One region of the Bacillus sp. 7894-2 genome, then DNA from elsewhere that is predicted to be linked to it. Evidence: riboswitches for the same ligand, from Rfam matches in the RefSeq annotation. Region 1 holds a riboswitch; the other holds the start of a gene.
The links. Region 1 has a riboswitch for thiamine pyrophosphate ahead of tenA (thiaminase II). Riboswitches for the same ligand answer to the same signal wherever they lie in the genome.

Region 1 (4,244 bases):
AAATTTGCGCAGAAGGAATGTGGGGAGGCCTGCTCCCTTACCTGACAGAACCGGCCTCAATGACTTCTATTGCCCATTCAACTCCTTCTTCTGCCATTTTTTCCGAAGGGTTCGTGTGTGGTGTATATTCCATGACAAAAAACACATCCTCACATTTCTTTGCCAGAAAATCCATCAGTTTCTTTATTTTATGATGACGGCCATCATTCTCATGAGATGGATGCACAGGGACCCAGATATATTTGTCTCCCTGGTATTCAACATTATGTAAATGAACAACTCTCACAAACTCGGCCCATTTTCCTATATAATTTATGGCCCTGTCGTCCGTGGCTAATATATAATCTCCGATATCAACACAGAGGCTGAGGCCATATTTCTTCCATGTCTCTACAGGAAAACTGTCAAGATAATCGATTCCTGCTGGCGATTGCCTGAATCCTAATTTTGGTTCACACACGATCATAATCCCATATTTTTTCTGAAGAGCACTGAGTTTCTTGAGTCCCTCCTCAATGATCTCTGCCGGATTCCCACTTGCTTCCTTTTTAAAATAAGGAAAGTGCACCAATATGTATTCAGCACCAAGCCGGGACATTCTTTCCACTTCCTCCTCAAACTGGATCCAGGCTTCCTCTGGATTCATACTGACCTTTTCCAGAAGATCGTATTTGCTTTGTCCCCGGAAAAGAGGCGAATGAAGACCAAAGCTTTTGTTTGTTTTGCCCAGCAATTCAATAAAGCATTGAAAGGATTCCTCATCTTGAAATTCCCCTATCTCAATATGCGGCAAATAACGTTTAAAAAGTTTATGAAACAGCTTGCTGTCTGACAAAATGACGCTTCCTGATACCCCTATTTTATGAACCATTATATCCCCTCTCTTATGAATGGTTATAACAATCTTATCACACCTTCATGTAACTTATTGGGAAATAATACCGTCTATTCAGTAAAATAGGTGAGGTGTACTTATGGTTAAAAAGGTATTTACTTCAATAATTTGAGTAGTGTTATTATTCATTCTTTTTTTCGGAGTGGTATCATTCTGGATTCCATCGGCATTCATTTCGGAAATCCTTTTGCAAAGAAGCTGGAGGTGCCCTCTGATTACTCACAGGCCGATTCAAACCAGAACGGCATTGCTGATCCGATTGATATGGTCCTGACAGCCAGAAAAGAAGTAGAACAGCGCACGCCATATAAAAGTGCCTACTATGCGGGAGGCTATCCGCCCGATGACGAAGGTGTCTGTACAGACGTGATTTGGAGAGGATTCCAGGGGGCTGATGTAACCATAAAGGATCTTATTGATCAGGATATCGCCGAAAATACGGACTTGTATTCAAGAGTCCAGGGCAAGCCTGATCCGAACATTGATTTCAGAAGGGTGCCAAACCAGAATATCTTTTTTAGCCGGTTCGCAAAGTCATTAACAACAGAGCTGATTCCAGGAGATGTTAAGAACCTTCAGCAATGGCAGCCGGGTGATATTGTGGTTTTCCTTTCTCCTAAATTCGACCATGTGGCTTTCATATCTGACAAACGGACTAAAGAAGGCATTCCATACGTAATACATAACTCCACCCCATTTGCAGCAGAAGTAAAACTATCTTCTTTTAAGACTCCCATTACCGCTCACTACAGATGGGATTTTGAAAAAACGCCTGCACTGCCATAAGCAGATGCAGGCATTTTTCTTATTAAATAAGAAAGTATAAAATTTTGAACTTCGATAACTCTCTAGCGCAAGCAGCCTGCCCCTCAAGGTGTCGGGGGTGAGCGAGCCGCTTACGCTTTTTTATCTGACTGCTGCCGGATTGCCCGCCGGCCACTCTTCGCAGGTATAAGCCATCTCCCAGAAACCAAGCTCCAGCTGGCAGCTCTTTCGGAAAGCATCCTTCATTCGCTGCCTTTCCTCCGGTGATGCCGCTTCAGCAAGCTCATCCAAACGGTTTCTCATATTCATGGTCACAGCTTCGACCCTTAGATTTGCATAAAAAGAGATCCACGGATAAAACGGATGGTTCTCATCTGGAACATATTGCTTCATGAGCTCAAGCCCAATCTCCCAATATGTCCATGGACAAGGCAATAATGCAGCGAGGATTTCACCCATGCCGCCTGTGTGGGCATGATACATCATATGCTTTACATAATGATCGGCTGTCGGCGGAAGCGGATATCCCTGCAATGCTTCGTAATCCACCCCAATCTGCTGGCAAAAATTATGGTGGGGGTGTACTTCGCTGTTCAATACAAATTCTATTTGCTGGTTAAAGTATGCAATATCCTTACGCTCAGCTGACTTTGAAATCGCAATCCCATAAATATGCATGAACGCATTCAAATACTCAAAGTCCGCTTTAATGTAATGAGCAAGCGCCTCTTTCGGCACATCCCCTCTCCCGATCCCCTGGACAAATGGATGCTCAAATATCAGCTGAAATAAATCTTCATTTTCCTTGCGCAGAATTTCTGAAAAAGTCATAAAAAATAGCCTCCTTAATTAAATACAGAAGCTGCCGGGGAAAAAGCATGAGGATATAAAATGAGGTCCTCACTGCTTCCCTGCGCTGGCATTATCCAGATCAGGTTCCAAGGGACCAAGGAAAAGCTCCTTATCTCAGCCGTAGCGCCCCTAGCAGTTTTCTAACATTCTAATTGTTTTTTACCGATTTTCTAACTTGGTGTTTTTCTCTCATAAATTTTGGATTTCGCCCATAACTTTTGAAAATCGCTCATAAAGCCTGATTGTTATGCTGCTCTCCCTTACTCTGCTAACCTATCTTACTTCTCCAGCCCAAAATCATCACATATTCTGAACCAAATTCTTCTCTTTAACCTTCGCTAACACCAACCAGCCTATTGCCGCACCGGCAATGCTGCTGACCAGAAACGGCGGCACAAAGAAGAATGCACCATTTGCACTGCCCATGAGAAATTTTGCGTACGGAACAGCAAACAATGCTCCGATTATACCGGTGCCCAAAACCTCGCCAGCGGCAGCCCATATTTTCCGGCCGAATTTCAAATAAAGGACACCAGCCAAAAACGCACCGATCATTCCGCCCGGAAACGCAAGCAGCGTCCCGAATCCAAGCATATTACGCAGCAAAGCAATCATAAAAGCAACGGCAGCTGCCGGCAGGGGTCCAAGAGTCACCGCTGCCAATACATTTACCGCATGCTGAATCGGATAGGCCTTGGCTATACCTGATGGAAACCAGAGCAAATGGGATCCCAGTGTCCCAATCGCCGTAAATAGTGCCATCGTAGTCAACAATCGGGTTCTGTTCATCTAAACCTCCTTTCTAAAAGGGCAGCCTGATTGCTTATCTGGATGAGAAGTATGTATACAAAAAAGCCGGATCCCCACAAAGGACCCGGCTTGGTTTAAGTATATGAATCGACATACTGTCAAATCCTACTTCCCTCCGCTGGCATTAACCAGATCAGGTCCATAAGAGTCGGAAAGCTATAAGCGCTTTCCTCTCAGCCCGCACATTCGGGGCACCCCTAGTAGTTACATAGATATTTAATTTGATAAGCTGTTTCAAGCTTAACAAATTATTCCCGCACTGTCATCATTCTTTTAGATTATATACTTTTTTTGATGCACTGGATTAAGCGCTCTTCAATTTCTGCAGCGAAGATTTGAACAGATTCGTCATTGATTAGCTCAATCATACTTGTCGGCTTAGGTATCCCAATTTTCGTTTTGCCCTTGTCTTCATAGACGACAATTTTACAAGGCAGGAAGTAGCCGGCCATTTTATTCTGTGTTAAAACGCGATGTGCTTCATTCGGATTACATACCTCTAACACATGGAATGCCTCGTTATATTCCAAGCCTTTTTCCTGCAGCTTCTCCTGAACATTAAACTGCCATAGAACTCCGAACTTTTCGTCCTTCAGACTTCCTTCCAGTGAGGATATCGCATCTTCAATTGATTTTTCGGTTTCAGCTGTGTAATCGAACATGACTGCATCTCCTTTAGTATGGCATATTAATTATGTACCCCTACAGGTATACCATTAAACACAGTCTCAACTGTCAACAACCCAGGATTTTTTTAAGAAAGTTTTATCGAATTAACCGCAGACCAGCAATATCCTTTAAACTCCCCACCCCCGCAAGAGAGAGGGACACTTTTGTTTCTTCTATAAAGTTGGCAAGCACTTTTTCAACTCCTTCCTGCCCGCCAATGGCCAAGCCGTACACATACGGCCGCCCCAGACAA
Region 2 (4,244 bases), on a different contig from region 1:
AAGCAATTCACTTGTTGTCGATAAGTGAAGTTCTTTTTGAATAGGAGCTACATACCCAAGGGCTTCGCCACGCGGAATGATGGTTGCTTTCCGGACGGAACCCGGTTTTGTTAAGGCAGCCACTAAGGCATGGCCTGCTTCATGGATTGCAACCCGCTGCTTCGTTCCGGCATCTTGCAATGCACGTGTGGTCGTTCCCAAAATGGTACGGTCCAGAGCGTAATCCAAATCTTCTTTTGAAATAATTTCCTGGCCGTTTCGGACTGCTCTGCGGCTTGCCGTTTCGAAAAGGGAATGAAGATCTGCGCCTGAAAATCCGGAAGTGCTTTCTGCAAGATCGCCCAGAGTTGTCATAACATCTTCAGCCAGCAATCTATTTCTCGTATGGATATTGATGATCTCTCTCCGACCCTTTGTATCTGGAAGAGGGACATTGAAAGAGAAGTCAATTCGTCCAGGACGCAGGAATGCTTCGTCGAGCATATCCTTCCGGTTTGTGGCGGCAATAAATAATATTCCATCATTGGAATGTCCGCCGTCAAGCTGGACCAGCAGTTCAGTTAATGTTTTTTCACTTTCTTCTCCGCCATGCTGCTTTCTTCGTCCTGCAAGTGCATCTACTTCGTCAATGAAGACGACAGCAGGAGCATGCTTTCTGGCATTCTGGAAAAGGTTTCTGACACGGGATGCACCAACACCTACGAATAATTCATTAAACCCGGAACCGCTTGTTGAGAAGAAAGTTGCTCCAAGCTCCTTGGCAATTGCCTGAGCCAGCAGGGTTTTTCCCGTTCCGGGAGGTCCGTATAAGAGAATTCCCTTCGGCGGCTTGATCCCCATTTTTAAAGAGCGCTCAGGTTCTTTTAAAATGGATAGAGTCTGCATGATTTCCTCTTTCATTTCTTCCTGGATCCCGCCAACATCTTCAAGCGAAATAGTAGGCAGGGCTTTAGGCTTCGAGACACTTTGCTTCATTGTATTTGTAGCGCCCATTCCGCCTTTTCCTGATTTAAACAGGTAAATTCCAACGGCAATGAACAAAAGGACTACACCGCCCAGAATCCAGGGGGTTAAAGGTCCTGTGTTTGCGAACGAATATTGTATATTATAGGTTTCTACTAATTTATCAACCATCTCACTGTTGGGAGGCACATGGGAGATGTACTCTCCGTCAGGAGCTGTTATCAGAAGTTTTCCATTTTTATATTCCTGTACTGCAACAGTCTTTCCATCCTGGGAAGCTATAATTTTTTCCACAGAAGAGAACGGGACAGTCACATCCTTTTTTCCTGCTTGTACGGTCCAAATAACCGCAGCCAAAATCACCGTGACTACCAATGCAATAGAAATAATCGTCGAAGGCTTCTTAAGACGTGATTTCAACTATTTCCCTCCTCATTGAACATATCTACATTATAAGAAATTAAAATTGTTAAATACAGGGTTTTACACTTTTTAAACGTTGTAAATTATGGAAAAATAATTTTATCTGCTAGAAAGTGTGCTACAACAGCGTTCAGAGGCTATTGATTTGTGAAAAAATTGTGACAGGCAGGGAGGTACCTGTTTGATATATTTAAAAAATTTTCACCAGGGACCACTTTTCACTCTTACTCATTTCATATATACTAAAAGCGGATAATTCAATAACGTGCCACAAGGGGAGCATATCGCTGAGAGTGAACAGTTCGCTGTTCTGACCCTTTGAACCTGTTAGTTAATGCTAGCGCAGGAATGTGGAATGATAGGCAGATATAACTTTCTGCCTGCTTGTTCTCCCTTGGGGTATCGTCACGAGACTAAAGGGGGATTTTTTTATGAAGAAATTAAGGTTAATTGCAATGATAGAGGCTTCGTTCTTTGCTGCCTTTGCTATCATTCTTGATTTTCTGCCATCCATCAAGCTGTCGCCATCCATTTCCATATCTGCCGCGATGATTCCCATTTTCATTCTGGCTTTCAGGTGGGGCTTTAAGGTCAGCTTCATTGCAGGCCTCTTATGGGGGATTTTGCAGATTGCCATGGGGGATGCCTGGATTGCCACTCCGCTTCAGGCATTTATCGAGTATTTTGTGGCATTTGCCTGTATTGGATTTGCCGGTTTGTTTTACCGCGTTATCCAAAATCAGCTGCGCACCGGCAATAAGAAGAAAGCGCTGGGCTGGGTGGTCGTGGCGGTATTTATCGGAAGCCTCGCCCGATATTTCTGGCATTTCATAGCAGGTGTGCTTTTCTTCGGAAGCTATGCACCTGAAGGGATGTCACCGGTCCTCTTTTCCTTCCTGGCAAACGGCGCAACCATGCTTGGAGCGGCCATTCTCTGCTCAATCGTGGCTGTCTTAATTATTTCATCGGCACCGAGATTAATCATTCGAAAATCGGTTGAAAGTCTTCAAACTCACAAGAATGCTTCATGATATATATGCCTCTTTGAAGTATTTCAAAGAGGTTTTTTTATATATTGGGAAATTGCTCCTGAAAAATGGGTATATTACTCAAAAAGGGGAGTGAAGACTTTGTCCAATACATTGCAGGGAAACATTATCACAGGTGTTTTTGATGTGGAAGCCAGTGCCTTTGAAATCCAGAAAGTAAAAAGCTTCAGTACCCAGTCAGTTCTCAACAAAAATCAATGTGAAACTCTGTATAACTATCTGTCCCTTCATGAAGAAGATGAGGGAGGGCAAATCATTACACTTTACGATCAAATGCCGCTCATGCTGACCCGGCAGGAAATATGCAGTCTTAAGAAAGATTTGGAGAACATTAAAAAGCTATATCAGTAGAAAATCGCTTTGCAGCTTGCAGAGCTTTTTTTTACGCAAAAATTATTTTGACAACTTTGTGACAAAAAGTTTGACAAATTTGTGAACATAGTTAGAATATTAAATAAAAGGAGATGGGGATATGACACTTCAACAGCAGCGCGTATTGCATTTTTTCAGAAATAGTACAGCAGCAGGAATTATTTTAGGTTTTATTGTTTTTATTTCAAGCTTTTTTGTAAGCGGCATCACAGGCGAGTATGTATTATCCATCGGCTTAAGCATTATGGTTTCTTCCATGCTGCTTTTCGGATTCGGATTTTTTATCAATGTAATGGAAGAAATGACAAAGGGAAGCAAGGGAATCAGACAATACAAATAAAACCGGCCTCCAATGGGGAGACCGGTTTTTTTATACTGTCTAGCTCCAGCGTCGTGATCAAGGCGCTTCTATCCTAATGTGAAGCATGTCCAGAGGTTAACACCCAAATAGAACCGACTACAATAACAATCACCATAAATACGGCATAAATCATATTGACCAGGTTCGTCTTGCCGTCTTCACCTTCTCTTAAGTGCATGAACATGAACAGCTGCATGCCTGCCTGAACGACAGCCAGTGAGCCGATGATCCACATGATCACTTTAAAAGAAAGGTTCGTTTTCAAAGCAATTCCTGCTGCTGCAAATGTCAGCACAAGGGAAACTACAAATCCAATGACATGGCTTATCGGGAAGCTTTTTGATTGATGATGCTCCATTTAAGCCACCAGTCCTTTCAGATACACAAATGTGAAGATAAAGATCCAGACTACATCAAGGAAGTGCCAGTAAAGGCCGATAATAAACGTTTTCCTTGCAGTAGTAGGGGTAAGGCCTCTTTTTAGAAGCTGGATGATAACCATCGTTGCCCAGCCAATTCCCAAAGTTACGTGAGCTCCATGTGTTCCCAGTAAAACAAATAAGCTGGAAAGGAATGCGCTTGTCTGCATCGTTGCGCCTTCATGGGCATAATGAATAAATTCATTAATCTCCATGAACAGGAAGCCTGCGCCAAGAGCCAGGGTAATCACCAGCCAGGTGATTAGCCCTTTAAGGTTATGCCGGCGCATTTCAAAAATGGCAATGCCCATTGTAAAGCTGCTTGTCAGAAGGAGCACGGTCTGTATCATGACATCCTTGATGACAAAGATATCTTTATGTGTTGGCCCTCCTGCAAAGCGTTCATATAAAACTCCATATACTCCGAACAGAGTGGCAAACAGGACGATTTCAGCGCCAAGGAAAACCCAGAAGCCAAGAATATTCATGCGGTCCTGCTCAGTTTGATATTCAAGCGGCAGAGTCGTATCCACTTTAGCTGACATGATCGTGCACCTCTCCTTCTGTTTTTCTCCACGCATTTTCAATTCTATGAATCTCTTCTTTTGAAACATGGAAGCCTTCATTGTAATCGAATGAACGGATAATCAATCCGGC

Region 2: it holds a riboswitch for thiamine pyrophosphate, as region 1 does, so the genes downstream of both, thiT (energy-coupled thiamine transporter ThiT) here and tenA (thiaminase II) in region 1, are expected to answer to the same signal.

Annotation. Positions count from the first base shown of each region.
Region 1 covers NZ_NPDG01000123.1:22,722-26,965, reverse strand. The annotation lists gene CHI10_RS17535 (TIM barrel protein) at 38-871, opposite strand; gene CHI10_RS17530 (DUF1287 domain-containing protein) at 1,004-1,681, shown strand; gene tenA (thiaminase II) at 1,802-2,491, opposite strand; TPP riboswitch at 2,552-2,653, opposite strand; gene thiW (energy coupling factor transporter S component ThiW) at 2,813-3,301, opposite strand; TPP riboswitch at 3,416-3,531, opposite strand; gene CHI10_RS17515 (DUF302 domain-containing protein) at 3,601-3,984, opposite strand; gene CHI10_RS17510 (alpha-hydroxy-acid oxidizing protein) at 4,088-4,244, opposite strand, start outside.
Region 2 covers NZ_NPDG01000015.1:30,970-35,213, reverse strand. The annotation lists gene CHI10_RS03140 (AAA family ATPase) at 1-1,383, opposite strand, end outside; TPP riboswitch at 1,650-1,752, shown strand; gene thiT (energy-coupled thiamine transporter ThiT) at 1,818-2,417, shown strand; gene CHI10_RS03130 (hypothetical protein) at 2,517-2,786, shown strand; gene CHI10_RS03125 (hypothetical protein) at 2,908-3,147, shown strand; gene qoxD (cytochrome aa3 quinol oxidase subunit IV) at 3,221-3,526, opposite strand; gene qoxC (cytochrome aa3 quinol oxidase subunit III) at 3,527-4,132, opposite strand; gene qoxB (cytochrome aa3 quinol oxidase subunit I) at 4,122-4,244, opposite strand, start outside.